One region of the Streptoverticillium reticulum genome, then DNA from elsewhere that is predicted to be linked to it. Evidence: riboswitches for the same ligand, from Rfam matches in the RefSeq annotation. Region 1 holds a riboswitch; each other region holds the start of a gene.

What was found. Region 1 has a riboswitch for thiamine pyrophosphate ahead of ACMATS_RS11385 (thiamine ABC transporter substrate binding subunit). Riboswitches for the same ligand answer to the same signal wherever they lie in the genome.
Region 2: another riboswitch for thiamine pyrophosphate. It lies ahead of thiO (glycine oxidase ThiO); the one in region 1 lies ahead of ACMATS_RS11385 (thiamine ABC transporter substrate binding subunit).
Region 3: another riboswitch for thiamine pyrophosphate. It lies ahead of thiC (phosphomethylpyrimidine synthase ThiC); the one in region 1 lies ahead of ACMATS_RS11385 (thiamine ABC transporter substrate binding subunit).

Annotation. Positions count from the first base shown of each region.
Region 1 is NZ_CP179755.1:2,565,343-2,574,896, reverse strand. It holds gene tsf (translation elongation factor Ts) at 1-116, shown strand, start outside; gene pyrH (UMP kinase) at 281-1,054, shown strand; gene frr (ribosome recycling factor) at 1,234-1,791, shown strand; gene ACMATS_RS11395 (phosphatidate cytidylyltransferase) at 1,791-2,870, shown strand; gene rlmN (23S rRNA (adenine(2503)-C(2))-methyltransferase RlmN) at 2,950-4,056, shown strand; TPP riboswitch at 4,097-4,202, shown strand; gene ACMATS_RS11385 (thiamine ABC transporter substrate binding subunit) at 4,198-5,307, shown strand; gene ACMATS_RS11380 (ABC transporter permease) at 5,406-7,019, shown strand; gene ACMATS_RS11375 (ABC transporter ATP-binding protein) at 7,019-8,041, shown strand; gene ACMATS_RS11370 (hypothetical protein) at 8,113-9,039, opposite strand; gene ACMATS_RS11365 (hypothetical protein) at 9,169-9,554, opposite strand, start outside.
Region 2 is NZ_CP179755.1:6,121,891-6,131,444, forward strand. It holds gene ACMATS_RS28210 (deoxyribonuclease IV) at 1-337, opposite strand, end outside; gene pknB (Stk1 family PASTA domain-containing Ser/Thr kinase) at 352-2,307, opposite strand; gene ACMATS_RS28220 (thiazole synthase) at 2,838-3,641, opposite strand; gene thiS (sulfur carrier protein ThiS) at 3,651-3,887, opposite strand; gene thiO (glycine oxidase ThiO) at 3,884-5,080, opposite strand; TPP riboswitch at 5,072-5,184, opposite strand; gene ACMATS_RS28235 (NAD(P)/FAD-dependent oxidoreductase) at 5,324-6,571, shown strand; gene ACMATS_RS28240 (Rv2175c family DNA-binding protein) at 6,764-7,129, shown strand; gene thiE (thiamine phosphate synthase) at 7,216-7,869, shown strand; gene metF (methylenetetrahydrofolate reductase [NAD(P)H]) at 7,977-8,894, shown strand; gene ACMATS_RS28255 (hypothetical protein) at 8,934-9,554, shown strand, end outside.
Region 3 is NZ_CP179755.1:4,211,567-4,221,120, reverse strand. It holds gene ACMATS_RS19130 (SsgA family sporulation/cell division regulator) at 1-172, shown strand, start outside; gene ACMATS_RS19125 (flotillin family protein) at 291-1,931, opposite strand; gene ACMATS_RS19120 (hypothetical protein) at 2,068-2,268, opposite strand; gene ACMATS_RS19115 (YibE/F family protein) at 2,308-3,636, opposite strand; TPP riboswitch at 3,698-3,841, shown strand; gene thiC (phosphomethylpyrimidine synthase ThiC) at 3,836-5,599, shown strand; gene ACMATS_RS19105 (hypothetical protein) at 5,772-6,644, opposite strand; gene ACMATS_RS19100 (metallophosphoesterase) at 6,825-8,003, opposite strand; gene ACMATS_RS19095 (LacI family DNA-binding transcriptional regulator) at 8,331-9,443, opposite strand.

The DNA of each region.
Region 1 (9,554 bases):
AGCAGGTCCTGCTGGACCAGCCCTTCGCCAAGGACAACAAGAAGACCGTCCAGAAGATCCTGGACGAGGCCGGTGTCACGCTGAAGCGCTTCGCGCGCATCCGCGTCGGCGCCTGAGCCGCCCGGCAGGACAGCGAACGACCTGCGACCCGCTAGGGTCGTATGCAGCCGACCGTCCACCAGTCGGCCGCTGATGTGACGAGGAGGCCATTGCCGCAGAGGGATTCGAAGAGAACCCGTCCGGCAATGGCCTTCTTCGTATGTGCACGAGGAGATTTCCAATGAATCAGGGTGCGGACGCCACGCAGGCCGCCGAGAACAGCGCCATCAAGGGCACTCGCCGGTTCCTGCTGAAACTGTCAGGTGAGGCCTTCTCCGGCGGCGGCGGGCTCGGCGTCGACCCCGATGTCGTGCACGCCATCGCCCGTGAGATCGCGGCCGTGGTCCGCGAGGGCTACGAGATCGCCGTCGTCATCGGCGGCGGCAACTTCTTCCGCGGCGCCGAGCTCCAGCAGCGCGGCATGGACCGGGCCCGCTCGGACTACATGGGCATGCTCGGCACCGTGATGAACTCCCTCGCCCTCCAGGACTTCCTGGTCAAGGAAGGCGTCGAGACGCGGGTGCAGACCGGCATCACCATGGGCCAGGTCGCCGAGCCGTTCATCCCGCTGCGCGCCGTGCGCCACCTGGAGAAGGGCCGCGTCGTGATCTTCGGCGCGGGCATGGGCATGCCCTACTTCTCCACGGACACCACCGCCGCCCAGCGCGCCCTGGAGATCCACGCCGAGGCGATCCTCATGGGCAAGAACGGCGTCGACGGCATCTACGACGCCGACCCGAAGAAGAACCCCGACGCGGTCAAGTTCGACGCGCTGGAGTACGGCGAGGTGCTCGCCCGCGGCCTCAAGGTCGCCGACGCCACGGCCATCAGCCTGTGCATGGACAACAAGCTGCCGATCCTCGTCTTCGAGCTGCTCGCCGAGGGCAACATCGCCCGTGCGGTCAAGGGTGAGAAGATCGGCACGCTCGTGAGCGACCAGGGCTCGCGGGACTGAGAGCCCGCACGGCCGCCCGTACCGCCCGCCGACGGCCTCGGCGGGCCCGGGGCGGCAACTCCGTGCCGCGGGAAGACCCTCGGCACGGGGATGGACAACTGCCTGCCGGTCGGACACCGTGCAGGAGAAGACGCGCGCAGGGGCGAGGCTCTGCTTACTGATAACACCAGGAGCAAGTGGTGATCGAAGAGATCCTCCTCGAGGCCGAGGAGAAGATGGAGAAGGCCGTTGTGGTCGCCAAGGAGGACTTCGCGGCGATCCGCACCGGGCGTGCGCACCCCGCGATGTTCAACAAGATCGTGGCCGACTACTACGGCGCACTGACGCCCATCAACCAGCTGGCGTCGTTCTCGGTGCCCGAGCCGCGCATGGCCGTCGTCACGCCGTTCGACAAGAGCGCGCTGCGCAACATCGAGCAGGCCATCCGCGACTCGGACCTGGGCGTCAACCCGAGCAACGACGGCAACATCATCCGTGTGAACTTCCCCGAGCTCACCGAGGAGCGCCGCCGCGAGTTCATCAAGGTCGCCAAGGGCAAGGGCGAGGACGCGAAGGTCTCGATCCGCTCCATCCGCCGCAAGGCCAAGGACGCCCTGGACAAGCTCGTCAAGGACAAGGAGTCCGGCGAGGACGAGGTGCGCCGCGCCGAGAAGGAGCTCGACGACACCACCGCGAAGTACGTCGCGCAGGTGGACGAGCTGCTCAAGCACAAGGAATCCGAGCTCCTCGAGGTCTGATGAACGACGCATCCTGGGGAGCTCCGCCGCACATGGGACACCGGTGGTCCCCCGACGGGGGTCCCTCCGGCCCGGCGGGTCCTCTGCACGAGGCGGGCGCGGCGGCGCAGACTCGCCCCATGCCCATCGTGCCCGACGCAGGCGGAGACCAGGACGACCGTGAGCAGGGTGCCGCTCATGTCGGCGGCCCCCTGTTCCGCGATGAACAGGAGCCCGACATCCTGCCTCAGGAGCCCGCCGCCCCCCAGGCGGCGCAGGCGGGGAAGAAGAGCGCGGGCCGTGACCTGCGGGCCGCGATAGGGGTCGGGGTCGGCCTCGGCGCGGTCATCCTCGCCTCCCTGTTCGTCTACAAGCCCGTCTTCCTCGGCGTGATCGTGCTCGCCGTGGTGGTCGGGCTGTGGGAGCTGACCTCCCGGCTCGCGGAGCGGAAGGGCATCAAGGCCCCCCTGGTGCCGCTGGCGATCGGCGGCGCGGCGATGGTGGTCGCGGGCTACGTCAACGGTGCCGAGGGCGCGTGGGTGGCCATGGCCTTCACGGCGCTCGCGGTGCTCGTCTGGCGGATGACGGAGCCGCCGGACGACTACCTCAAGGACGTCACCGCCGGCCTCTTCGCGGCCTTCTACGTGCCGTTCCTGGCGACCTTCGTGGCGCTGATGCTGGCCGCGGGGGACGGCGCCTGGCGGGTGCTGACCTTCCTGATCCTGACGGTGGTCAGCGACACCGGTGCCTATGCGGTGGGCTGGCGGTTCGGCAAGCACAAGCTGGCGCCGCGCATCAGCCCCGGCAAGACCCGCGAGGGCCTGGCCGGTGCGGTGGCGTTCGCGATGGTGGCGGGCGCGCTGTGCATGCAGTTCCTGATCGACGACGGCGTCTGGTGGCAGGGCCTGCTGCTGGGCCTCGCGGTCGCGGTCAGCGCCACCCTGGGCGACCTGGGCGAGTCCATGATCAAGCGGGACCTGGGCATCAAGGACATGGGCGCCCTGCTCCCCGGCCACGGCGGGATCATGGACCGGCTGGACTCCCTGCTGCCGACCGCTCCGGTGGTCTGGCTGCTGATGGTGGTCTTCGTCGGCTCCTGAACTGCACTTTTGCTATACGGGGCCCGCAGTCCGACGGACGGCGGGCCCCGTTCCGTACGTCTGCGACACTGGAAGAACCATGCCTAAGCCCGGAGAACTCACTTTCGTCGCCCCCCGCGGAGCCAAGAAGCCCCCGCGGCACCTTGCCGACCTCAGCCCTGCAGAGCGCCGTGAGGCGGTCGCCGCGATCGGCGAGAAGCCGTTCCGCGCGAAGCAGCTGTCCCAGCACTACTTCGCCCGGTACGCGCACGACCCGGAGGCATGGACCGACATCCCCGCCGCCGCCCGCGAGAAGCTCGCGAGCGAGCTGCTGCCGGAGCTCATGAGCGTCGTGCGGCACATCTCCTGCGACAACGACACCACCCGCAAGACCCTCTGGCGGCTGCACGACGGCAAGCTCGTCGAGTCGGTGCTGATGCGCTACCCCGACCGCGTCACCATGTGCATCAGCTCCCAGGCGGGCTGCGGCATGAACTGCCCGTTCTGCGCCACCGGCCAGGCCGGTCTGGAGCGCAACCTGTCGACCGCCGAGATCGTGCACCAGATCGTGGACGGCATGCGCGCGCTGCGCGACGGCGAGGTGCCCGGCGGTCCGGCGCGGCTGTCCAACATCGTCTTCATGGGCATGGGCGAGCCGCTCGCCAACTACAACCGCGTGGTCGGCGCCATCCGCCGGCTCACCGACCCCGAGCCGGACGGCCTCGGGCTGTCCCAGCGCGGCATCACCGTCTCCACGGTCGGCCTGGTGCCCGCGATGCACCGGTTCGCGGACGAGGGCTTCAAGTGCCGCCTCGCGGTCTCGCTGCACGCGCCCGACGACGAGCTGCGCGACACCCTGGTGCCGGTCAACACCCGCTGGAAGGTCCGCGAGGTCCTGGACGCCGCCTGGGAGTACGCGGAGAAGTCCGGCCGCCGGATCTCCATCGAGTACGCCCTGATCCGGGACATCAACGACCAGGCCTGGCGCGGCGACCTCCTGGGCCGGCTGCTCAAGAACAAGCGGGTGCACGTCAACCTGATCCCCCTCAACCCCACCCCGGGGTCGAAGTGGACGGCCTCCCGCCCCGAGGACGAGCGGGCCTTCGTCGCGGCGATCGCCTCGCACGGCGTGCCGGTGACCGTCCGGGACACCCGCGGCCAGGAGATCGACGGGGCCTGCGGCCAGCTCGCCGCCACCGAGCGCTGAGCCCGGCTGATACTGTCCGTCTGCATCATTCGCACAAATGAACATCCGACAGGGGAGCGCACACAGCGCTGAGAGTGCGGCACGGCCCGCAGACCCTCGGACCTGATCCGGTTAGTACCGGCGTAGGGAGTCAGCTCGACCATGAACACCACCTTCCGGCGTGCCCTCGGGGCCGCCCTCGTCGGCGTGCTCGGCCTGCCCGCACTCGCCGCGTGCGGCGGCTCCGGCAGCTCGAAGAGCTCCGAGTCGTCGGGCGGCAAGGGCGACAGGACCGTCACGCTCGTCTCGCACGACTCCTTCGCGGCCTCGGACTCCGTGCTCAAGGAGTTCACGCAGCAGACCGGCTACACCGTCAAGGTGATCAAGAGCGGAGACGCCGGGCAGGCCGTCAACCAGGCCATCCTCTCCAAGAGCCACCCGCAGGGCGACGTCTTCTTCGGCGTCGACAACACGCTGCTCTCGCGCGCGCTCGACAACGGGCTGTTCACTTCCTACGAAGCCAAGGGCCTGAGCCGGGTGCCTCAGGATCTTCAACTCGACGCCGCGCAGCACCGCGTCACGCCCATCGACACCGGCGACATCTGCGTCAACTACGACCGGGCCTACTTCGCCGACCACAAGCTGGCCCCGCCGCAGACCCTCGACGACCTGATCAAGCCGGAGTACAAGAACCTCCTGGTCACCGAGAACTCCGCCACCTCCTCCCCGGGCCTCGCCTTCCAGCTCGCCACCATCGCCAAGTTCGGCGACGAAGGCTGGCAGAACTACTGGAATGCTCTGAAGGACAACAACGTCGAGGTCGTCGACGGCTGGGAGCAGGCCTACAACAGCCGCTTCTCCGGCTCCGCCGCCGGCAAGAAGGCCAAGGGCGACAAGCCGCTCGTCGTCTCCTACGCCTCCAGCCCGCCGGCCGAGGTGCTCGACATGAAGCCGCAGCCGGACCCCAAGGACGCCCCGACCGGCGTCGCGACCGGCACGTGCTTCCGGCAGACCGAGTTCGCCGGACTGCTCAAGGGCGCCAAGAACACCGAAGGCGGCAAGGCCCTGATCGACTTCCTGCTGGGCAAGACGTTCCAGGAGGACATGCCGCTCCAGATGTTCGTCAAGCCGGCGAACCAGGACGCCAAGCTGCCCGAGGTGTTCACCAAGTACGGTGCGCAGATCGACAGTTCGGCCACCGTCGACCCGCAGAAGATCGCCAAGAACCGTGACCAGTGGGTCAAGGCATGGTCCTCGCTCGTCCTGAAGTAGATCGTCCTGAAGCAACGGACCGTCCCGAAGTGACCGCGCGGGGCGCCGACAAGGCGTCCCGTGCGACCCTCCGGCAGACGGTTGTGCGGCTCGGTCTGATGGCCCTGCCGCTCGTTTTCTTCGGGGTCTTCTTCGCCTTCCCCGTCGCCTCGATCGTTTCCCGGGGGCTGAAGAGCGACGGGCAGTGGCAGTTCGGCCGGATCGGCGAGGTGCTCTCCGACCCGGAGACCGTCCACGTCCTGTGGTTCACCACATGGCAGGCCGCCGCCTCCACGGCCCTCACCCTCGCGCTCGCTCTCCCCGGCGCGTACGTCTTCGCACGCTTCGACTTCCCCGGCAAGCAGGTGCTGCGGGCCGTGGTCACCGTCCCGTTCGTGCTGCCGACGGTCGTCGTCGGCTCGGCCTTCCTGGCGCTGCTGGGCCACGGCGGACTGCTGGACGAGTGGTGGGGCATCCGCCTGGACACCACGGTCTGGGCGATCCTGATCGCCCACGTCTTCTTCAACTACGCCGTGGTCGTACGGACCGTCGGTGGCCTGTGGGCCCAGCTCGACCCCCGCCAGGAGGAGGCCGCCCGCGTGCTCGGCGCAGGCCGCCTGGCCGCCTGGCGGCGCGTGACGCTGCCCGCACTCGCACCCGCCGTCGCGGCGGCGGCGCTCATGGTCTTCCTGTTCACCTTCACCTCCTTCGGCGTCGTCCAGATCCTCGGCGGACCGCGCTACGCCACGCTCGAGGTGGAGATCTACCAGCAGACGGCACAGCTGCTGGACCTGCCCACGGCCGCGGTGCTCACCCTGCTGCAGTTCCTGGCCGTGGCCCTGCTGTTCGCGGTGCACGCCAGGACCGTGCGCCGGCGCGAGGCCACCCTCAGGCTGGTGAGCGCGGCACGGACCGCGCGCCGCCCGCAGGGGGCGGGCCAGTGGGCCCTGCTGGCCGCCGTCCTCGCCACGGTCGTCCTCCTGGTGCTCGTACCGCTCGCCGTCCTCGTCCTGCGCTCCTTCGACGGGCCCGACGGCTACGGGATCGCCTTCTACCGCGCCCTCGCCTCGGCGGGCGACAACGGCGGCACGTTCGTCGTCGCCCCGCTGGAGGCCATCGGCAACTCCATGGCCTACGGGCTGGCCGCCACCGGCATCGCCGTCGTCGTGGGCGGGCTCGCCGCCGCAGCGCTCGCCCGGCGGGAGGGCAGGCTCGTCCGCGGCTTCGACGCCCTGCTGATGCTGCCGTTGGGCACCTCGGCCGTCACCGTCGGATTCGGCTTCCTCATCAGCCTCGACGAACCCCCGCTGGACCTGCGGACCTCCTGGATCCTGGTGCCGCTGGCCCAGGCGCTGGTGGGCGTGCCCTTCGTCGTGCGGACCATGCTGCCGGTCCTGCGTGCGGTCGACCACCGGCTGCGCGAGGCCGCCGCCGTGCTGGGCGCCTCGCCGCTGCGGGCGTGGCGCGAGGTCGACCTGCCCCTCGTGGGGCGGGCGCTGGCGGTCGCGGCGGGCTTCGCCTTCGCCGTCTCGCTGGGCGAGTTCGGGGCGACCGTCTTCATCGCCCGCCCCGACAGCCCGACCCTGCCGGTGGCCGTGGCCCGGCTGCTCGGCCGTCCCGGTGAGTTCAACTACGGGCAGGCGATGGCCCTCAGCACGATCCTGATGCTGGTGTGCGCCGTGGCGCTGCTGGTGCTGGAACGCCTTCGCACCGACCGCACGGGAGAGTTCTGATGTCCATGCTGCGACTCGACGGCGTGACCGTCCGCTTCGGCGAGCGTGCGGTGCTGGACGCCGTCGACCTCGACGTCGCCGAGCACGAGACCGTCTGCGTGCTCGGTCCGAGCGGCAGCGGCAAGTCCACGCTGCTGCGGGTCGTCGCCGGGCTGCAACGCCCCGACGCCGGGCGGGTGTTCCTCGCGGGCGAGGACCAGGGCGGCGTGCCCGTGCACAAGCGCGGCGTGGGCCTGATGTTCCAGGACCACCAGCTCTTCCCGCAGCGGGACGTAGCGGGCAACGTCGGCTTCGGACTGCGCATGCGCAAGGCCGGGCGGGCGGAGACGGAGCGCAGGGTCGCCGGGCTGCTCGACCTCGTGGGGCTGCCGGGTGCGCAGCGGCGTGCGGTCGCGGCGCTCTCCGGCGGCGAACAGCAGCGCGTCGCCCTGGCGCGGGCCCTCGCCCCGGAACCGCGGCTGCTGATGCTGGACGAGCCGCTCGGCCAGCTCGACCGGGGCCTGCGCGAGCGGCTGGTGGCGGAACTGCGCGAGCTGTTCGGCCGGTTGGGGACGACCGTGCTGGCCGTCACGCACGACCAGGGCGAGGCGTTCGCCCTGGCCGACCGGGTGGTGGTGATGCGCGACGGCCGTATCGCGCAGTCGGGCACCCCGCTGGAGGTGTGGCAGCGCCCGGCGTCGGAGTTCGTGGCGCGCTTCCTCGGTTTCGACAACATCGTCGAGGCGACGGTGAGCGGCGAGCGGGCCGAGACGGTGTGGGGCGCGATGCCGGTGCCGGCGGGTACGCCGGAGGGTGTGTGCCGGGTGCTGGTGCGGCCGGCGGGGGTTCGGCTGGGGCCGGTTGCGGAGGGGGTGCCGGGCGAGGTGGTGGCGCGGACGTTCCGTGGGGATCATGTGGCGGTGCGGGTGCGGCCTGCGGCCGGGCCCGAGTTGGAGGCGGTGTGCCGGCTCGGCGAAGCGCCGGAACCTGCTGAGCGGGTGGGGGTGCGGTTCGATGTGGCCGAGGTGGTCGTCCTCCGCTGAGGCCGTGACCCGGGGGCTTCGCCCCCGGACCCCCGGTTTTCGCCCGCCCACCCACCCGATTGCCCCGAACGTTACGACCTGGCCGGTTCAGGTTCCCGTTCCGTCTTCGGCTCCGGAGCAGCCGAATGCGCGTCCGGTTCGCCGAACCATGCCACCGCCACCGCGCCCGCAACTGCCAGCAGGAAGCCCAGGATCGCCACCCACGCGAAGCCGTCGCGGGAGGCGTCGCCGAGCCAGACCACGCCGATGATGCCGGGCAGTACCGTCTCGCCCACGACCAGGGCCGCCGTGGCGCCGTTCACCGAGCCGATCTGCAGGGCGACCGTGTGCAGGTACATGCCGACGGTGCCCGAGATGAGGATCGCGTAGAGGGCCGGGTCCGCGATCAGGGTCGGCAGGTCGAAGGGGTCGATGCCGTTCAGGATGCGGACGCCCACGCCGATCGCGCCGAAGCCGAGGCCGGACAGCAGGCCGGCGAGGATCGCGGCGCGCGAGCCCATCAGGCGCACCGCGACGGTGCCGCCGCCCATCAGCACGACCGAGATGACCAGCAGCCACCAGTGCGTGGACATCGCGGCGTCGCCGCTGCCCTCGTGACCCGCTGCCGTGGCCAGCAGCACCAGGGCCGAGCAGACGACGCCGATGGATATCCACTCCGGCCTGGTGAGCCGGATGCCCAGGAGCTTGATGCTCAGCAGGGCGGTGACGATGAGGTTGGCGCTGATGACCGTCTGGGAGAGGAACAGCGGCAGCATCCGTGCGGCCAGCGCGCCGAGCCCGAAGCCCACGAAGTCCAGCACCGTGCCGACCATGAACTCCCAGGTCACCGCGGCCTTCGCGGTCGAGGAGAGGCTCGGTCCGCCGTGCTGGGTGGTCCCGGTGCCGGAGGCCGCGGCGGCCTCCCTGCGGGCCGATTTCCGCGAGCCCACGGCTTGCAGGACCGAGCCTGTGCCGTAACAGACCGAGGCCGCGACAGCCGTCACAAGGCCGATGATCACCACTTGCTCCGTTCACCCGAAAACGTCAGTAAACCGTCGTGCCTGTAGCAGACGTGGTTTTCGGGGCCGGAGTTGCTTGGAGTCAAGAACTGGTCAAAAGTCGTGACCAGCAGGGTTTTCCGTCCGGGGTCACCTGGTGAGCGGGAGCGCCGCCAGCTCCGCGACGGCCCACGTGAGCGGCGTCAGCACGGCCAGCATCGCGCAGGTCCGCACGGCGGCGGCGCCGCGCAGCAGGGTCAGTGGAATCCCCAGGCGCAGCAGGGCCGTTGTGGCTTCGCCACGGGTCTGCCGGGCCTCCAGGGCCGCGGTGATCGCGGTGGCCGTGACGCAGGCCATCACCACGGCGGCCCCCAGGCCGGTGAGCGGACCGAACGGGCGGGGACCCGAGTGCTCCCAGGCCGCGCCGTACAGCTCGACCGCGGCCAGGGCGCCGGAGGCGACCGCGCACAGCACCCCGAGGGGCCTGCCGATCCGGGTCGCCGCGTCCTGCAGTATCCGCCCGGCCAGCAGCCGCA
Region 2 (9,554 bases), 3.6 Mb from region 1:
CGATCTCCCGGCCGCGCCGCAGCGAGTGCCGCAGCGACTCCACGGACTTGTCGACCGTCGCGGCGCTGTGCGAGCCGAAGTTGATCAGGTACGGGGCGTGGACGAAGACGGGGAGCCCGCTCTCCTCGCACCCGGCGCGGAACTCCTCGTCCTGGCGCGGGTTTCCGGGCGGGGTCGCCCAGCCGCGCGGGTTGGCGACGAAGACCTGGACGGCCTCGGCGCCCATCGCGCGGGCATAGGGCAGGCCGGTCTTGGCGAGACCGCCCGCGACGGGAATGTGCCCGCCGACGGGATTGCGCGTGACTGCGTGCGACGTGCTGCTCAACGTGCTGCTCAACGTGCTCAGAATCCTCAGAAACCGCTCTTCAGACGGATGATGATCGTGTCGCCCCGGGCCGCCTGGTCGCCGCCGCGGACCGACTGGGAGTCGACAGAGTCCTGCGGGAAGAAGAACGGCCGGTCCACCTTCACCTGGAAGCCCGCGTCCGTCAGCAGCTTCTTGGCGTCGGCCTCGCTCTTTCCGGTGACGTCCGGGACCGGAATCATCTCCTTGCCCTTGGAGAGGGCCACCGTGACCGTGTCGCCCTCGGCGCCCTTCTCGCCCTTGCCCGGCGACTGCTGGGCCACCGTGCCCTTGTCCTTGGGCGAGTAGACCTGGGTGTCCGAGACCTTGATCTGCAGCCCGGCGTCGCGCAGCGCCGCCGTGGCGTCGGCGACCGTCATGCCCGTCACGTCGGGCACGTTCAGCTGGCGGCCCTTGCTGACGACGAGCGTCACCGCCGAGTCCGGCCGCAGCTCCTGGCCCGGCCGCGGATCGGAGCCGAGCACGGAGCCCTTCGGGGTCTCGTCGCTGAACTGCTGCGAGACGTCGCCGACCGTCAGGCCCTTGTCCTGGAGCTGCTTCTTCGCGTCGTCGAGCGTCATGCCGACGACATTGGGGACCTGCACCTTCTGCGGACCCCGCGAGACAGTGATCGTCACCTTGCCGTTGTTGCGGATGCGCTCGCCCGGCTTCGGGTCGGTGGAGATGACGTGCCCGCGCTCGACGGTGTCGCTGAAGTCCTGCCGGACCTGCACCCCGAGCCCGGCCTTGTCGAGCTCCTGCTGCGCCTTGGGCTGGGTCATGTCCAGAACGGCCGGCACGGAGGTGAACTGGCCGGAGCCGACGTACCAGACGCCCGCCCCGCCGCCCAGCAGGGCGACGAGCAGCCCGATCACCACGGCGATCCGGTTGACGCGCCGGCGCGGACCGGACGGCCGGTGCTGCGGTGCGGGGCCCGGCGGGGCCGGGGGAGCGGGCGGGCGCTCCAGCCGGGTGGTGCGGTTGAGCAGGTCCTCCCCGGCGGGCGGCGGCAGCGGCTGGGCCGCGGGCTGCCGCGGTATCACGCTCGTACGGTCCTCGGAACCGGCCGGGAGCGGACCCTGCCGGGCCTCCGGCGGCATCGCGTCCAGCTGCGCGTCCGTCAGCGCCCCGCGGGCGGCGCGGGTGAGCTCCAGCAGCCGCACGGCATCGGCCGGGCGCAGCTGCGGGTCGCGGGCGGTGGCCTGGGCCACCAGGCCGTCCAGCTCGGGGGCGAGCCCGGGGACCGCCTCGGACGGCAGCGGCACGTCGTCGTGCAGGTGCTGGTAGAGCACCTGGGCGGGGGTGCCGCCGGAGTGCGGCTTGGCGCCCGTGAGCATCTCGTAGAGCACCACGCCGCAGGCGTAGACGTCGGCGCGCGGGTCCGCGGTGCCGTGCTCGATCTGCTCGGGGGCCAGGTACGAGACCGTGCCCAGCACCGAGCCGGTGCTCGTGCTGGTGTTGGTGTCGACGGCCCGGACCAGGCCGAAGTCCGCGACCTTGACCCGGCCGTCGTCGCCGATCAGCACGTTCTCGGGCTTCATGTCGCGGTGCACCAGCCCCGCGAGGTGGGCTGCGCCCAGCGCGGCCAGCACGGACTCGGCGACGTCCAGCGCGGCCCGCGGCTGCAGGGCCCCGCGCTCGCGCAGCACGTCGCGCAGCGTGCACCCGGCGACGTACTCCATCGCCAGGAAGACGTAGCCGCCGTCGGTGCCCTGGTCGAAGACGCCGACCACGTTGCGGTGGTCCAGGCGCGCCACGGACTTGGCCTCGCGGATGAAACGGTCCACGAAGGCCGCGTCGGCGGCCAGCGAGGGGTGCATCACCTTGAGGGCGACCACGCGGTCGAGCCGGGTGTCCAGCGCCCGGTAGACCGTGGCCATGCCGCCCACGGCGATCCGCGCCTCGACTCGGTAGCGGCCGTCGAGCAACTGATCGACGAGAGGGTCCGGCAGGGTCGTATCCACGACACACGAGTCTACGAGTCGCCGGAGCCCCGTCACCCGTGCGCCCCGAAGGGGCGCGGGACAGCCACACCATGCGGCTCCGCCGCGCTGGCGCGACCAGTCGAAGCCGGCCCGCACCCGACGCCGAGCCTGCGCCCCGTCAGGGGCGCGGGGCTGTGCACATATGCGGCTCCGCCGCGTGGGCGCGATCAGCCACGCACGATCCGGCACGTGTGAGACGGTCCCAGCCCCGTCAGGGGCGCGGGGCTGTGCACATATGCGGCTCCGCCGCGTGGGTGCGACCAGCCACGCACGATCCGGCACGTGTGAGACGGTCCCAGCCCCGTCAGGGGCGCGGGGCTGTGCACATATGCGGCTCCGCCGCGTGGGTGCGACCAGCCACGCACGATCCGGCACCTGTGAGACGGTCCCAGCCCCGTCAGGGGCGCGGGGAACTGCGCGAGCAACCACCTGCGGCCTGCACTTCGGCTGCGGGCCGTCCGTGGCTGGTCGCGCAGCTCCCCGCGCCCCTGACGGGGCACGGAAAACGCTCAGGCAGCCCCGAACGCCGGACGCTCCGGGTCCAGCGCCGCCACCCCCGCCGCAGGCGACGAGGCGATCGCAAAGTGCCGCCGCGGAATCCGCCCGGCCCGATGGGCCAGCCGCCCGGCGTCCACGGCATGCCGCATGGCCTCCGCCATGAGCACCGGCTCCTGCGCCCGCGTCACGGCCGACGCGAGCATCACGGCCGAGCAGCCCAGCTCCATCGCGAGCGCGGCGTCCGACGCCGTGCCCGCGCCCGCGTCCAGGATCACGGGGACGGCCGCCCGCTCGGTGATCAGCTGGAAGTTGTGCGGGTTGCGGATGCCCAGGCCGGAGCCGATGGGCGAGCCCAGCGGCATGATCGCGGCACAGCCGACGTCCTCCAGCTTGCGGGCCAGCACCGGGTCGTCGTTGGTGTACGGCAGCACGGTGAAGCCGTCGTCCACGAGGATCTCGGCCGCGTCCAGCAGCTCGATGGGGTCGGGCAGCAGGGTGCGCTCGTCGGCGATCACCTCCAGCTTGACCCAGTCCGTGCCCAGCGCCTCCCGGGCCAGCCGGGCGGTCAGGACGGCCTCGCCCGCGGTGAAGCAGCCCGCCGTGTTCGGCAGCACCCGGATGTCGTGCCGCTCCAGGAGGGACAGCACCGAGCCCTGCACGGTCGCGTCCAGCCGCCGCATGGCGACCGTGGTCAGCTCGGTGCCGGAGGCGAGCAGGGCGCGTTCGAGCACGTCCAGGCTGGGCGCACCTCCCGTGCCCATGATCAGGCGGGAGGTGAAGGGGGTGCCGGCGATGGTGAGCAGATCGTCTGCCATCGGTGCTGATCAGCCTCCCTGCACTGCGGTGAGGACCTCGACCCGGTCGCCGTCGGCGAGCGGGGTGGCCGGCCACTGGCCGCGCGGGACGACGGCCTCGTTGACGGCGGCGGCGACACCGCCGGGGGCGGTGGTGAGGATGGCCACCAGCCCGTCCAGCGCGGTGCCCGCGGGCAGTTCGCGGTGCTCTCCGTTGACGCTGACCCGGACGGTGGCGGCGCGGGTGTTCCCGCCGGTGGTGGTCATGCGGACTGCTCCTGGAATGCGGGGGCGAAGCGCCGGGGGGAGAAGGGGACGGCCTCGTCGGGCAGCCGTCCGGCGGTCAGCACCTCGGCCATCACGTCGCCGGTGAGCGGCGTGAGCAGCACGCCGTTGCGGTGGTGGCCGGTGGCCGCGAGCAGGCCCGGCAGCACGGTGGGGCCGAGCAGCGGCGCGTTGTCGGGGGAGCCGGGGCGAAGACCGGCGCGGGTCTCCACGAGCGGCAGCTCAGTGATGCCCGGTACGAGTTCGTGGGCGTCGCGCAGCAGTTCGTAGACGCCGCCCGCGGTGACGGTGGTGTCCCAGCCGAGCTCCTCCGACGTCGCGCCGAGGACCAGTTCGCCGTTCTCGCGCGGCACCAGGTACACGTGCCCGCCGCGCACGACGGCCCGCACCGTGCGGGAGAGGAAGGGCGCGCAGGCGTCCGGCACCCGCAGCCGCAGGATCTGGCCCTTGACGGGCCGCACCGGTGGCAGGGCCTCCTCCGGCAGGCCCGCTAGCCGCCCGCTGCCGCTCCCCGCGGCCAGCACGGTCTGCCCGGCGGAGATCCGGGTGCCGTCGGCGAGTTCGGCCCCGGCCGCCCGGTCCCCGGCGAGCAGCGCACGGACGGCCTCGGCGCGGTGGAAGACCACCCCGGCGCGCTCACAGGCCGTCAGCAGCGCCCCGGCCAGTCGTCGCGGATCGGTCTGGTGGTCGCCGTCCACCCGCAGCCCGCCCTGCACCCCCGGCGCCAGCATGGGCTCCAGACGGCGGCACTCGCGCCCCGTCAGCCACTGCGAGTCCAGCCCGGACCGCTGCTGCAGGGCGTGCAGTTCGCGCAGGTGCGCCCGGTCGTCGGCGTCGAGCGCGACCGCGAGCGTGCCGCAGGCGCGGTAGCCGGTGTCCCGGCCGCTGGCCTCCTCCAGCTCGGCCGTGAAGGCCGGATAGCGGCGTGCGGAGGCCAGGTTGAGGGCGAGCAGTGCCTGCTCGCCGTAGTGCAGCTCGGTCACCGCGGCCAGCATCCCGGCCGCGACGAGGGTCGCGCCCGCGCCGCCGGGCGCGGGGTCGGCGACGGCCGTGCGCAGCCCGCGCTGGGCGGCCCGCCAGGCGGTGACCAGACCGATGAGACCGCCGCCTATGACGAGGACGTCGTACGTGGCCGTCGTCCCCGGGGGCGCGGTGGAGGACACGTGCATGGGCATCCAGCCCCTCCCTTCGCCGGCATGACCCGGATCAGGTTCGTACGGTCGGAGGCCGTCCAGCCTCCCTCTCAGCCCGGTCCGTCCGGGCTCCCGCGAGTGCTTTGCGAAGCCACCCTAGTACGCGCCGCCGACCGCTCGGAAGGGCGGCAGGGGGCTCGCGGGCGGCAGCTGCCGTGACGCTGTGTCAGAGGTCTCGTCACCGGATGCTCCGGCTGACACCGTCCGCCGCCCTACAGTGATCGGGTGAGCGAGCAGACGAAGACCGCAAGCGGCGGGCGCACCGTCGTCATCGTCGGCGCCGGCATGGCCGGGGTGCAGACCGCCGTCGCCCTGCGCGAGCAGGGCTGGGACGGGACGATCCGGCTGCTGGGCGCCGAGCCCCACGAACCCTACGACCGGCCGCCGCTGTCCAAGGCCGTCCTGCTCGGCAAGGCCGAGGGGTCGGCCTTCGCGGTGGACTTCGGCTCCCTGGCCATCGACCTGCGCCTCGGCGTCGAGGCCACCGGGCTGCGGGCGGACGAGCACCTGCTGGAGACCACCGGGGGGCCGCTGCCCTACGACGTCCTGGTGATTGCCACCGGCGCCGACCCCGTCTCCCTCCCCGGCAGCGCCGGCCTGCCCGACGTGCACGTGCTGCGCACCCTGGACGACGCGGAGCGGCTGCGCCCGGTGCTGGCCGGGCAGCACGACGTCGTCGCCGTCGGGGCCGGCTGGATCGGCGCGGAGTTCGCCACGGCGGCGCGCGAGGCGGGCTGCCGGGTCACCGTGGTGGAGGCCGCGGACCGGCCGCTGGCGGGTGCGATGCCCGCCGAGGTCGCCGCCCACATGACCGACTGGTACGCCCAGGCCGGCGCCCGGCTGCTCACCGGCACCGGCGTGGCCGCCGTGGAGCCGGGCGCCGTGGTGCTCGCCGACGGCACCCGGCTGCCGGCCGACGCCGTGGTCGTCGGCATCGGCGCCCGCCCGGCGACCGGCTGGCTGGCCGGCTCGGGCGTCGCGCTTGCGAAGGACGGCTCCGTCGCCACCGACGACCGGCTGCGCACCTCGCTGCCCGACGTCTACGCGGTCGGCGACTGCTCCTCCTTCCCCTCCGCCCGCTACGGGGAGCGGCTGCTGGTGCACCACTGGGACAACGCCCTCCAGGGGCCGCGGACCGTCGCGGAGAACATCGTCCACGGCCCGGACGAGGCGCCGGTCTACGACCCGGTGCCGTACTTCTGGTCGGAGCAGTTCGGCCGGTTCGTCCAGTACGCGGGGCACCACGCTGCCGCCGACGAGATGGTCTGGCGCGGCGACCCCGACGGGGCCGCCTGGACGGTGTGCTGGCTGCGCTCGGGCGTCCTGGTCGCCCTGCTCGCCGTGGGCCGCCCGCGCGACCTGGCGCAGGGGCGGCGGCTTATCGAGCAGGGCGCCGTCCTCGACCGGGAAAAGGCCGTCGACGCATCGGTGCCGCTGAAGACGGCGGTGCTTGCAGCGGCCACGGCGGAGTAACGCGCCCCGAGTGACGGGCCCCGTTAAGGGCGCGGGGAACTGCGCGATCAGCCACCGACGGCCTGCAGCCGACGCACCACCCGGGGCAGCAGGTCATCTGCGGGGCGCGTCGTGGCTGATCGCACACTTCCCCGCGCCCCTAACGGGGCGCCCGGCTTCCGGCTGTCGGTCCCGGATGGCAGGCTTGTCCCTGTGACCGAGATTGACGAAAAGATTGATGCTCTCGTCCCCGCGTGGCTCAACCTCCCCGACATCGCCGAACAGCTCGGCGTCGAGGTGACGCGCGTGCGGCAGCTGGTCAAGGAGGGCCAGCTGATCGCCGTGCGCCGTGGTGAGAACCGAGTGCTCATGGTGCCCGCCGCCTTCATCGGCGAGGACAAGGTGGTCAAGGGCCTCGCCGGGACCCTGACCCTGCTGCGGGACGACGGCTTCAGCGACGAGGAAATGCTGGAGTGGCTCTTCACCCCGGACGACACCCTGCCCGGCACCCCGGCGCAGGCTCTGCGCGAGAATCGCGGCACGGAGGTGAAGCGCCGCGCCCAGGCGCTCGCCGTCTGACCGACCTCACACACACCGTCCGGCGTACGGGCGCGGGCCGCATCGGCCCGCGCCCGTACGGCGCAAGACCCGGGGGAGACACCCGAATGCCCGTCACCGCGCGCGAGCGGCTCGCCGACGCCCGGCTGTACCTGTGCACGGACGCGCGCAGGCGCCAGGGCGACCTGCCCGAGTTCCTGGACGCCGTGCTGGCGGCCGGGGTGGACGTCGTCCAGCTGCGCGACAAGGGCATGGAGGCCGGCGAGGAGCTGGAGCACCTCGCGGTGTTCGCCGACGCCGCCCGCCGTCACGGCCGGCTCCTCGCGGTGAACGACCGCGCGGACGTCGCGCACGCCTCCCGCTCCGACGTGCTGCACCTGGGCCAGGGCGACCTGCCGGTGCCCGCGGCGCGGGCGATCCTCGGCGCGGACGTGCTCGTCGGCCGTTCCACCCACGCGGAGGCGGAGGTCGACGCCGCCGTCGCCGAGCCCGGCGTGGACTACTTCTGCACCGGCCCCTGCTGGCCGACCCCCACCAAGCCCGGCCGGTACGCCCCGGGCCTCTCCCTGGTGCGCTACGCGGCCTCGCTGGCGCCCGCCCGTCCCTGGTTCGCGATCGGCGGGATCGACGCGGGCAACCTGGACGAGGTGCTGGACGCGGGAGCCCGGCGGGTCGTCGTGGTACGCGCGATCACCGAGGCCGACGACCCGGGAGCCGCGACGGCGGAGCTCGCGCGGCGGATCCGGGACCGCGACGTGTGACCGAAGGTGTCCACGGTGTGGACACTCGGCGGATGCTTCGCGGGGCGAAGCGGGCATATCGCAAATAGGGGTTTGGGGACCGTGCCCCCGCTGGTTAACTTGCCGGTATGGCCCTTGGCACTGCTTCTACCAGGACGGACCACGCACGGACCGTCCGTGAACTGCTCGCCTCCGGTGAGCGGTCGTACTCGTTCGAGTTCGCGGCACCGAAGAGCGAGAAGGGTGAGCGGACGCTGTGGAACGCCATCCGGCGCATCGAAGCCGTCGCCCCCACCTTCGTCTCCGTGACCTACGGCGCCGGCGGCTCCTCCCGTGAGGGCACCGTCCGGGCCACCGAGCGGATCGCGACCGACACCACGCTCACCCCGGTCGCCCATCTGACGGCCGTCAACCACTCCGTCGCCGAACTGCGCAATGTCATCGGCCAGTACGCCGACGTCGGCATCCGCAACATGCTCGCGCTGCGCGGCGATCCGCCCGGCGACCCCATGGGCGAGTGGGTGCGCCACCCCGACGGCATCCGCTACGCGGCCGACCTGGTGCAGCTCATCAAGGAGTCCGGCGACTTCTGCGTGGGCGTCGCGGCGTTCCCCGAGATGCACCCCCGCTCCACGGACTGGGAAACCGATGTCCGGTACTTCGTGGACAAATGCCGTGCGGGCGCCGACTTCGCCATCACCCAGATGTTCTTCTATCCGGAGGACTATCTGCGCCTCCGCGACCGGGTCGCGGCCGCGGGCTGTGACACTCCGATCATCCCGGAGATCATGCCGGTCACAAATGTGCGGCAGATCGAACGATTTGCTCAGCTCAGCAACGCCGCGTTCCCCCCGGCCCTGGCGGAGCGGATCCTCGCGGTGCAGGACGATCCGGCCGCTGTACGCTCGATCGGTATCGAGTACGCGACGGAGTTGTGTGCCCGGTTGATGGCCGAGGAGATTCCCGGGCTGCATTTCATTACCCTGAATCACTCCACGGCCACGTTGGAAATCTACGAGAACCTGGGACTGCACCAGCGGTCCTGACGGCCGACCGGTGAACGGCGGCCGGTGAGAGGGGCGTTAATGGGCTGGACGGTCCTCTACATCGCGTTCGGCGTCGTCGCGCTGTGGCTGCTCGGCGAAGTGCTGCTGCAGTACAAGGCGCGGCTGCGCTGGCGGCTGCTCGCCTTCGCCGGGTTCCTCGGCGTGGTCGCCGGCGTGGTCATCCCGTCGGTGGCGGTCATCGTCGTCGGCGCCCTCGCCTTCGCCGTGGGACAGACGTACGTGACGCTCTCGTTCCGGCGCGGCTTCGACAAGGGATGGGCGGTCCGGCGGCGTTCGGCCCCCGCGAAGGGGAAGAAGGGCGGGCGCCGCAGGGGCAAGGGGGAACGTTCGGCTTCCTCTGCTCCGTCCCCTGCCCCTTCCCCCGAACCGGCTCCGGCCGCTCCCGCTCCCGCCGCCGCGTTCGCGGCACAGGAGACCCAGGCGTTCCCGGCGGCCGCCATGGACGACGCCGGCACGGCGGTGCTGATGCCCGACGTGCCGCTGCATGCGGCGCCGGATGCCGATGCGACGGCGGTGTACCCGGCGTACGGCGATCCGGGGCAGCCGCAACACCAGCAACAACAGCAACAGCCGTATGCCTACGGGCACGAGCACGGGCAGGAACAGCAGTACGCCGCGTACTCCGACCCGTACATCGGC
Region 3 (9,554 bases), 1.6 Mb from region 1:
AGAGGGAGCCCTGTTCCGGGCGGGGGCGGCGCCGCTGGTGGCCTTCCTCGACCGCACCGACCGCATTGCACCGCTGGGCGAGGAGCGCTCCGTCGCGGACTTCGACCACGAGCTCGCCGCGGCGCTCGACAGCATCCTCGCCGGCAACCCGGAAGGGCAGAACGCCGGTTAGCGGCCCCCGGGCCGCCGCCGCACCGCAGCCGTGCCCGGCGCCCGCGACGGCCCCTCCGGCCGCCGTGGCGGCCCCTTCCCGACGGACTCCCCGGCCGTCCCCGGCCGACTCCGGCCGCTTATCCGGCCGTCCCCGCCACAGCCCCCTCCGCCGTCTCCGCGGAGGACTCCTCCCCGGCACCTTCTCCAGCAGCCCCGGCGGATCCGGCGGCGCCGGTCCCTTCCGGTGCACCGGACGTGTCCGGACCGTTCCCCACGGGCCCGTCGAGCGGCACCGGCTCGCTGCGCGGCCCCGCGCTCCGGCCGTCCCCGCCGACGCCCGCACCCGGGGTGTGCACACCGTCCGCGCCCGGCTCCCGGCCCGGGCCGTTGCCCACGGACGCCAGCAGCTGGCGGGCCAGCCCCAGGCCCGTACCGCCCATCGTCAGCGCCTTGGCGAACATCTCGGACATCCCGTCCGCCCCGTTGAGCAGGACCATGTGGTCCACGTTCCCGAAGGCCTGGGCGCCGGCCTGGACGATCTCCGGCCAGTTCTCGGCCAGTTGCTGGGCGACGACCGCCTCCTGGTTCTGCGCCAGCGCCTCGGCCCGGGCCTTGATCGCCTCGGCCTCGGCCAGACCGTGCGCCTTGGCCGCCTCGGCCGTCGCCAGCCCCTTGGCCTGCGTCGCGGCGGCCTCGGCCTCACCCGTCGCACGGGTGGCCGCGGCGGCGGCCTCGCCGCGCGTCCTGGTGGCCTCCGCCTCGGCCGCGGCGGCCGCCTTCACCCGGGTCGCCTCGGCCGCGGCCGCCAGCTCCGTCTCCCGGGCCCTGGCCTCCGCGGCGGAGATGCGGGCGTCGCGCTCCGCCTCCGCCAGCGTCCGCTTCTCGTACGCGGCGGCGTCCGCGGGCTTGCGCACGTCCGCCTGGAGCTGCTGCTCGCGCTGCTTGGCCGCGAGCTCCGCGACCCGGGTCTCCTGGACCACGACCTCCTGCCGCGCCGCGGCCTCGGACAGCGGGCCCGCCTGCCGGGCCTTGGCGGCCGCGCTGTCCCGCTCGGCCTGGTACCCCGCCTGCAGGATCTCGCTGTCGCGCGTGGCCTCCGACATCCGCGCGGCGGCCTGCTGTTCGGCCTCGGTGGCCAGCCGGTCCGCCTCGGCCTGGGCGATGCGCGCATCGCGCTGGACGGCGGCCGCGTGCGGCGCGGCCAGGTTCTTGATGTAGCCCGTGGGGTCCTGGATCTCGTGGATCTGCAGGGAGTCGATGATCAGGCCCAGCTTCTCCATCTCCGTGCCCGAGGCGGCCCGGGTCTCGCCCGTCAGCCGCTCGCGGTCGCGGATCATGTCCTCCACGGTCAACCCGCCGACGATGGACCGCAGATGGCCCGCGAACACGTTGTGCACGCGCTCGCTCATGTGCTTCTGCTGGTCGAGGAAGCGGCGGGCGGCGTTGGCTATGGACACGAAGTCGTCGCCGACCTTGAAGATCACCACGCCGTGCACCTTGAGCGGGATGCCCTGCCGCGTCACGCAATCCACGTGGAGATCGGCCTCGTTGAGATCGAGGGACAGCTTGCGCACCGCCTGTACCCCGGGCAGGACGAGTGTCCCCCGCCCGGTGACGATCCGGAAGCCCAGACCTTCCTCCAGGCCCTCCACGCGGTGCTTGGACCCGGAGATGATGAGTGCCTCGTTGGGCTCGGCAACGCGCCACATGAGCTTGAACAGCCCTACGAGGACGGCTATGGCGACGAGGACGACCCCCGCCACGACGCCGATGAGCATGCGTCATTCCCCCTTTTGCGGCCCCGGCGGGGCCCTGTGATCATGCAGTCTGCTCCCGGATGTGCCCCCTGGCGAAGACGCCGACACCTCACCCATCCGTTCCGGCCAGGGAGATGCGTGTCGACACGGCCGCCCGTCAGGAATACGCCCGTGCGACGTACACCGTGCGCGGCGGCTGGTACTCCACGATCAGCACCATCGTCCCCCGCTCGATGCGCTCGTCCGGCTCCGCCGGATACGCCAGGAAGGCCTCGGCACCGCCCCGCACGTGCACCATCACCTCGCCGACCAGGCCCGGGCCGACCGCCCCCGTCACTCTGCCCAACTCCCCGACCACCGACGCCCCCCCGCTTTCCGGCCCGCCCCCGCGGGCCCGTCACTTCGCGCGGCGCCGCCTGCCGCCGCTCTTCGCGGTCCTGGAGCCCCCCTTGGACCCCCTCTTGGAACCCTTGCTCGTATTGTGCCGGTCGGCACTGACAACGAGCGCGGCCAGGAAGGTCGTCACCGGCACCGAGGCCACCAGACCGATGCTGCCCACGAGCGTGCGGACGATCTCCTCCGCGACGATCTCGCTCGTCGCGACCCTCCCCACCCCGCTGTCCGCGATCGAGAACAGCAGCAGCAACGGCAGCGACGCCCCCGCGTACGCCATGACCAGCGTGTTGACCACCGACGCGATGTGGTCCCGGCCGATGCGCATGGCCGACGCGTACAGCTTCCGCCAATTCGCCTTGGGATCAGCCTCCTTCAGCTCCCACACGGCCGACGTCTGGGTCACCGTGACGTCGTCGAGCACGCCCAGCGAGCCGATGATGATCCCGGCGAGCAGCAGGCCCTGGATCTCGATGTGCGGATACAGGCCGTGCACCAGGCCCGTCGTGTCGTCCGTGTTGCCCGTCAGATGCGCCCAGCCGATGAAGCCGGCGCCCAGCAGACCGATGAGCAGCAGGGAGGTGAGCGTGCCCAGAACGGCCACGGACGTACGGGCGTTGAGGCCGTGGCACATGTAGAGCGCGATCAGCATGATCGCGCTGCCGCCTATCACCGCGACCAGCAGCGGATCCGAACCCTGGAGGATCGCGGGGAGGATGAACATCGTCAGCACGCCGAAGCTGATCACCAGCGCCACCAGGGCGAAGACGCCGCGCAGCCGGCCGATCGCCACGACCGCCACGGCGAACACCGCGGCCAGCAGCACCATCGGGACGTTGCGGTCCACGTCCGTCACCGAATACCGCAGGTTCTCGGGGGCCTTGGGCGCGTAGGCCAGCACCACGCCCTCGCCGACCGTGTAGCGGCGGGAGGCGCTGGGCTGCACGATCTCGGTGAACGTCACGCCCTTGTCGGGGCCCGAGCCGACCTCGATCGTCGCCTGTTCGCACGGCCCGGTGACGGGCGCGCCGCCCTGCGGTGACTGCTGTTGCTGCTGCGGCTGCGCGCCGACCTTGGCACAGTCCACCTCCTCGATCTTCACCACCCGTCCCGACTCGGTCTGCTGGTCGAGTCCCAGCCCGCTGTGCTGGTGCGGCGGCGCGCTGCCCGGCCAGAGGATCACCATTCCGGCCACCACGGCGGCGGCGAACGGGACGAGGACGGCCGCGATCACCTTGCGCAGGTGGGCGGAGACGGGCTTGGCCGGACCATGGCTGTGCGCATGGCCGTGGGCGTGGGGGGCATGGTGGTGCGTACGCTCGGTGGGGGTCACCGCCCGATCATCGCAAGCCCCCCTGGCCCTGCGGCCCGGGGAGGCGCTAGCGTGGTGGCACCTTTGCAATCGCGGGAGCTCGGAGCACCGGGCTGAGAGGGCGCTGATCGCCGTACGGGAATCGATGTCCGTACGGAAACCGCTGCGCCGACCGCCGAACCTGTTACCGGGTAATGCCGGCGTAGGGAGTTCTGGTCACATGACCTCGCAGGATGCTGCACGCACGTCCGAAAACGGCCGGGAGCTCGGCTGGCACAAGGACCACGTGACCGGCTCGCGACCGGACCTCAGGGTCCCGGTGCGGCGGGTGCATCTCACCAACGGGCAGGACGTCACCCTGTACGACACCTCCGGCCCGTACACCGATCCGTCGGTCACGACGGACGTCCGGCGCGGCCTGACGCCGCTGCGCGAGAACTGGATCATCGGCCGCGGTGACACCGAGGAGTACGCCGGGCGCCCGGTGCGCCCGGAGGACGACGGCATCAAGCACACCTCGCCCCGCGGCGGCCTGCGCAACCTCGACGCGGTCTTCCCGGGCCGTCCGCGCCAGCCCCGCCGGGGCCGGGGCGGCCAGGCGGTGACGCAGCTCGCGTACGCCCGACGCGGCGAGATCACCGAGGAGATGGAGTACGTAGCCCTCCGGGAGGGCGTCTCCCCGGAGACCGTCCGCGAGGAGATCGCGGCCGGCCGGGCCGTCCTCCCGGCGAACGTCAACCACCCCGAGATCGAGCCGATGATCATCGGCAAGAAGTTCCTGGTGAAGGTCAACGCCAACATCGGCAACTCGGCCGTCACCTCCTCCATCGAGGAGGAGGTGGAGAAGATGACCTGGGCGACCCGCTGGGGCGCCGACACCGTCATGGACCTCTCCACCGGCCGCAACATCCACACCACCCGCGAGTGGGTGCTGCGCAACTCCCCCGTGCCGATCGGCACCGTGCCGCTGTACCAGGCCCTGGAGAAGGTCGACGGCAAGGCCGAGGAACTCACCTGGGAGATTTACAAGGACACGGTCGTCGAGCAGGCCGAGCAGGGCGTCGACTACATGACCGTCCACGCGGGCGTGCTGCTGCGGTACGTCCCGCTGACGGCCCGCCGCAAGACCGGCATCGTCTCGCGCGGCGGCTCGATCATGGCCGCGTGGTGCCTCGCGCACCACAAGGAGTCGTTCCTCTACGAGAACTTCGAGGAACTCTGCGAGATCCTCGCGTCCTACGACGTGACCTACTCGCTGGGCGACGGCCTGCGTCCGGGTTCGATCGCCGACGCCAACGACGAGGCGCAGTTCGCCGAGCTCAGGACTCTCGGCGAGCTCAACACGATCGCCAAGCGGCACAACGTCCAGACGATGATCGAGGGCCCGGGCCACGTCCCGATGCACAAGATCAAGGAGAACATCGACCTCCAGCAGGAGATCTGCGAGGAGGCCCCCTTCTACACGCTCGGCCCCCTGACGACCGACGTCGCGCCCGGGTACGACCACATCACCTCGGGCATCGGCGCCGCGATGATCGCCTGGTGGGGCACGGCCATGCTCTGCTACGTCACGCCCAAGGAGCACCTGGGCCTGCCGGACCGGGACGACGTCAAGACCGGCGTCATCACGTACAAGATCGCCGCCCATGCGGCCGATCTCGCCAAGGGCCACCCGGGCGCGCAGGCGTGGGACGACGCACTGTCGGACGCGCGCTTCGAGTTCCGCTGGGAGGACCAGTTCAACCTGGCCCTCGACCCCGACACGGCACGCGCCTTCCACGACGAGACGCTGCCGGCGGAGCCCGCCAAGACGGCGCACTTCTGCTCGATGTGCGGGCCGAAGTTCTGCAGCATGAAGATTTCGCAGGACATCCGGCGGGCACACGGCGACGACCTCGCCGTCGACCCCGAGGCCGGAATGGCCCAGAAATCGCGGGAGTTCGCAGAGGCCGGCAACCGGGTGTACCTGCCGATCGCGGAATAGACCGGACCAGGGCCGGACCAGGGCCGGAACGGATCCGGTGCGGAGGAGAGCAAGCGGAACGTCCGGACGGGTGTGCGGGGTAGAGGCCTTGACGGCCGGGCCCCTTTCCCCGGGACACCTGTGCCGCGTCGCTTCGCGGCGATACGATTTTTCGCGGAGCTCTTCCGCTTGTTCACTCCGGCCGGTGATCCGGCCCCCCGAAATCGGGGCTGGTGAAATCCGGGCTGGTGAAGCGGGGGCGCGTGGGGGCGGTGTGATCCTCGTCGGGGCTGGTGAAGCCGGGGCGGGAGTAGCCGAGATGGGGGGTCCGGCCGTGGCCGTTGCGGGCCGAGGGGACGGACGGCGAACGGGTCGCCGGCGCCGAGGCGTTGGCCTGGGCCTCTCTCAGGAACGGCCTGATGCCCCGCTCCAACAGTGCCTCGCGCCATGCCTTCCGGGCCCGGTCGGCCGCTTCGTACAGCTCGCTCCGGCGGCCGTCGTCCTCCGGGGGCGCCCCGTTGCGCAGGGCAGTGAGCAGGATGCCCGCCGTCGCGACGAGCACGCCGACGGCGGTGAGGCCGCCGAACCACCAGCCGATCGTGATCATCGAGTCCGCGACCGGGACGTCCGAGCCGACCGTGCGCATCACGTAGCCGATCGCCAGGAACAGGATCGCGGCGGTCCCCGCGAGCACCGGAGCCAGCACGGCCAGCACCGCTATGGCTCCTGCGCCGGGGTCCTCCTCGGGAGGCCCGGCGGGCGGCGCATCCCCGCCCGCGGCGGCACCGGCGGCGACGGGCTGCGGCCGGCCGGACGGGGCCCGCTCGCGCAGCGCCCGGCGCGCTTCTATGAGGTCCTCGTATTCCGCCATGGCGCAGGCGGAGATGGCGGTCATGGCGCCGACGGCCATCGTGCGCAGCTGTTCGGCGGTGAGCCGCCGCCCTGTCGCGGCGGCCAGGGCATTGAGTTCCGGGTCATGGTCCGCGGTACGCAGTGCCTGGTCGAGGATCCGCTCGAATTCCGGGCGGTCCTCGGCAAGCAGGTGCGGAACGCTGTTCATGTGCATCCCCCGATGCTCCGTAGGGCCTGATAGCCGGCCTGTTGCCGGCAGTGGGCGGAAACGGAGGAGAGCCTGCTACGGATAAGCCGATGGTAGAGCCGCACCGGCGCGGGGTGACAGCGGGTTTCCCGAATTACCCCGCGGCGGTGGAACTCTCATGTGCCCGTGGACGCCGCCGCCGAACCCTCAGCCGGCCAGCGGAAGTTGCACCACCAGCAGCTTTCCGGCCATCGTGACCCCGCCGTCCATGGCGAGCGCCAGTCCGTCCGCGTACAGATGCGGACCCTCGATGAGCGGCGCGCCGTCCTGCTCGTCCGGGTCCTCCCCGCCGACCTCGCCCAGCAGATAGGGGATCGGGCTGTGGCCGTGCACGATGCGGCGGCCGCCGTAGGTCTGCAGCAGCTCCCGCACGGCCGACGGGCCCGCCTCGTCGTCGCGGAAGGCGAACCGCTTGGTGAACTTGCGGAACAGGTCCCAGCACTCGTCCGGGTCGTTGCGCTGCAGCGCCTCGGTGACGGCGTCGTTGACGGCCTCGATGGAGTCGCCGAAGTCGAGGTACGCGGTGGTGTCGGAGTGGACGAGCAGGTGCCCGTCCTCCTCGGCGATCGCGTCGAGGCGGGCCATCCACTGCAGGTGGTGGTCCTCCAGGCGCTCCATGTCGGTGCGCTGGCCGCCGTTGAGCAGCCAGGCCGCCTGGAAGGAGGCCGTTCCCGCACCCGAGTTGACGGGCGTGTCGGCGAACCGCTTGGCGCCGATGAGCAGCAGCTCGTGGTTGCCCATGAGGGCCTTGCAGTAGCCGCCGGCCGCCGCCGCCTCCGCGGAGAGCCGCATGACCAGGTCGATCACGCCGACGCCGTCCGGGCCGCGGTCGGTGAAGTCGCCCAGGAACCACAGCCGGGTGTTGCCCGCCGACCAGTGGCCCTGCTCGTCGATGAGCCCCTGTGCGTACAGCGCGTCGTGCAGCTCGTCCAGGTAGCCGTGGACGTCGCCGACGACGTACAGCGGGCCCGGGCCGGTGGGCACGGGCTGCTGGGGGAGCTGCTGCGGGGCGGTGAGGGGCGTCAGCTCGACGGTCGGCACGTCCTGCGGCGGCACGGTGCCGGGGGCCGGGCTGCGGACGATGACCGGGAGGTCGCGGGCGGTCGGGGTGTAGCCCTCGGGGTAGTCGGGGTACTCGGCCGCGTGCGGGGGGAAGCCCTCGTGCGCGGCGTAGTGGGGGTGGACCGGTACCTCGGCCGGCTCCCCGGCGTGGTCGTACCCGGGCATGGGCGGGGGAGCGGCGTACCCGGGGAAAGGCGGCATCGCCGCCGTGGTCCGTGCCGCAGGTCCCTGACCGGCCCCCTGAGTCATCGACCCCTCCACCATCGCGCCGCCTGCACCCTTGTGGACCTTGCCTGGTCGACGGCGGTCCGCGGTGTCGTGCGCCCATCATAGGAATGACCGTCGCGGCTTGTGACGCACCAGGGGCTGTGAATCGGGGAGCTCCACCGGGATCGCCGGGATTTTCTCCCCAAATGCTCCGTTAAATGAGCCGTTCGCGCCGGTCCGCAGGGGGTGGGGACGGCTGTGTCGTGCCGGATGGGGCGATGCCCCGTGGGCCGGACGCGGGATGCCCGCGGTTGACGCGGGCCGGGCGGGTCGGTGCAGGTCACACGGGTGACGCCGGGGTGTCGGCCGGTGTGCCGGGGCCGGTCAGGTCGTGGCCGGGCCGCGCGGGGCGCTGACGGTGGTGCGCGGCGGGCGCCGCTCGGAGGACGTACGCACGATCAGCTCGGTGGGTATGACCTGTTCCACCGGCCGTCCCGTGTCGAGCCCCTCGATGGCGTCGATCAGCAGCTGGACGACGGCGGTACCGATCCGCCGCGGCTTGAGCGACAGCGTCGTGATGGGCGGCTCGGTGGTGGCGTAGACGGTGGACTCGCTGCAGCAGACGAGCAGCAGGTCGTCCGGTACGCGCAGGCCGTAGCGGCGGGCCGCGGCCAGCAGGTCGGTGCCGTTGGGGTCGAAGAGCCCGTACACCGCGTCGGGCCGGTCCGGCCGGGCGAGCAGCCGGTCGGCGGCGACGGCTCCGGCGCAGGGGTCGTGCGCGGGGTACTCCTCGTAGACCGGGTCCTGGCCGATGCGTTCGCACCAGCGCAGGTACGCGGTGGTGGACAGCCGGGTGTAGGTGTCCGTCGTGGTGCCGGTGAGCAGGCCGATCCGGCGCGCCCCGGCGGCGGCGAGGTGGTCGAGGATGCCCAGGACCGCGGCCTCGTGGTCGTTGTCGACCCAGGCGGTGACGGGCAGGGTGCCGGCGGGCCGGCCGTCGGAGACCACCGGGATGCCCTGGCGGACCAGGTCGGAGACGACGGGGTCGTGGTCGGAGGGGTCCACGACGACGGTGCCGTCGAGGGCCACGTTGGACCACACGTCGTGCCGGGAGGTCGCCGGGAGGATGACGAGGGCGTAGCCGCGGGCCAGGGCGGCCGAGGTGGCGGCTCTGGCCATCTCCGCGAAATAGGCGAACTCGGTGAAGGTGAAAGGTTCATCCCCGTACGTGGTGACGGTCAGGCCGATGAGGCCCGACTTGCCCGTGCGGAGGGTGCGGGCCGCCGCCGACGGGCGATAGCCCAGTCGGTCGGCGACCTCGCGGACATGGCGGCGGGTCGCGTCCGGTAGCCGGCCCTTGCCGTTGAGCGCGTCCGAGACGGTCGTGATCGAAACCCCGGCGGCGGCGGCGACGTCGCGGATGCCCGCCCGTCCCTGCCGACTGCTCCTGCGGGAGGTTTCCGCCCGGCTCACCTGGTGCTTCCCTGCTGCTGTCATGGCGAGCCGATAGTAGGGCTCGTCCGGTCCTTCGGCAGGGGGGCGCATTTCACTGTTGACAGGCACGTTTCTGCAGTCGTTGCACGGCCCAATGATCATGGAATTGCAGGT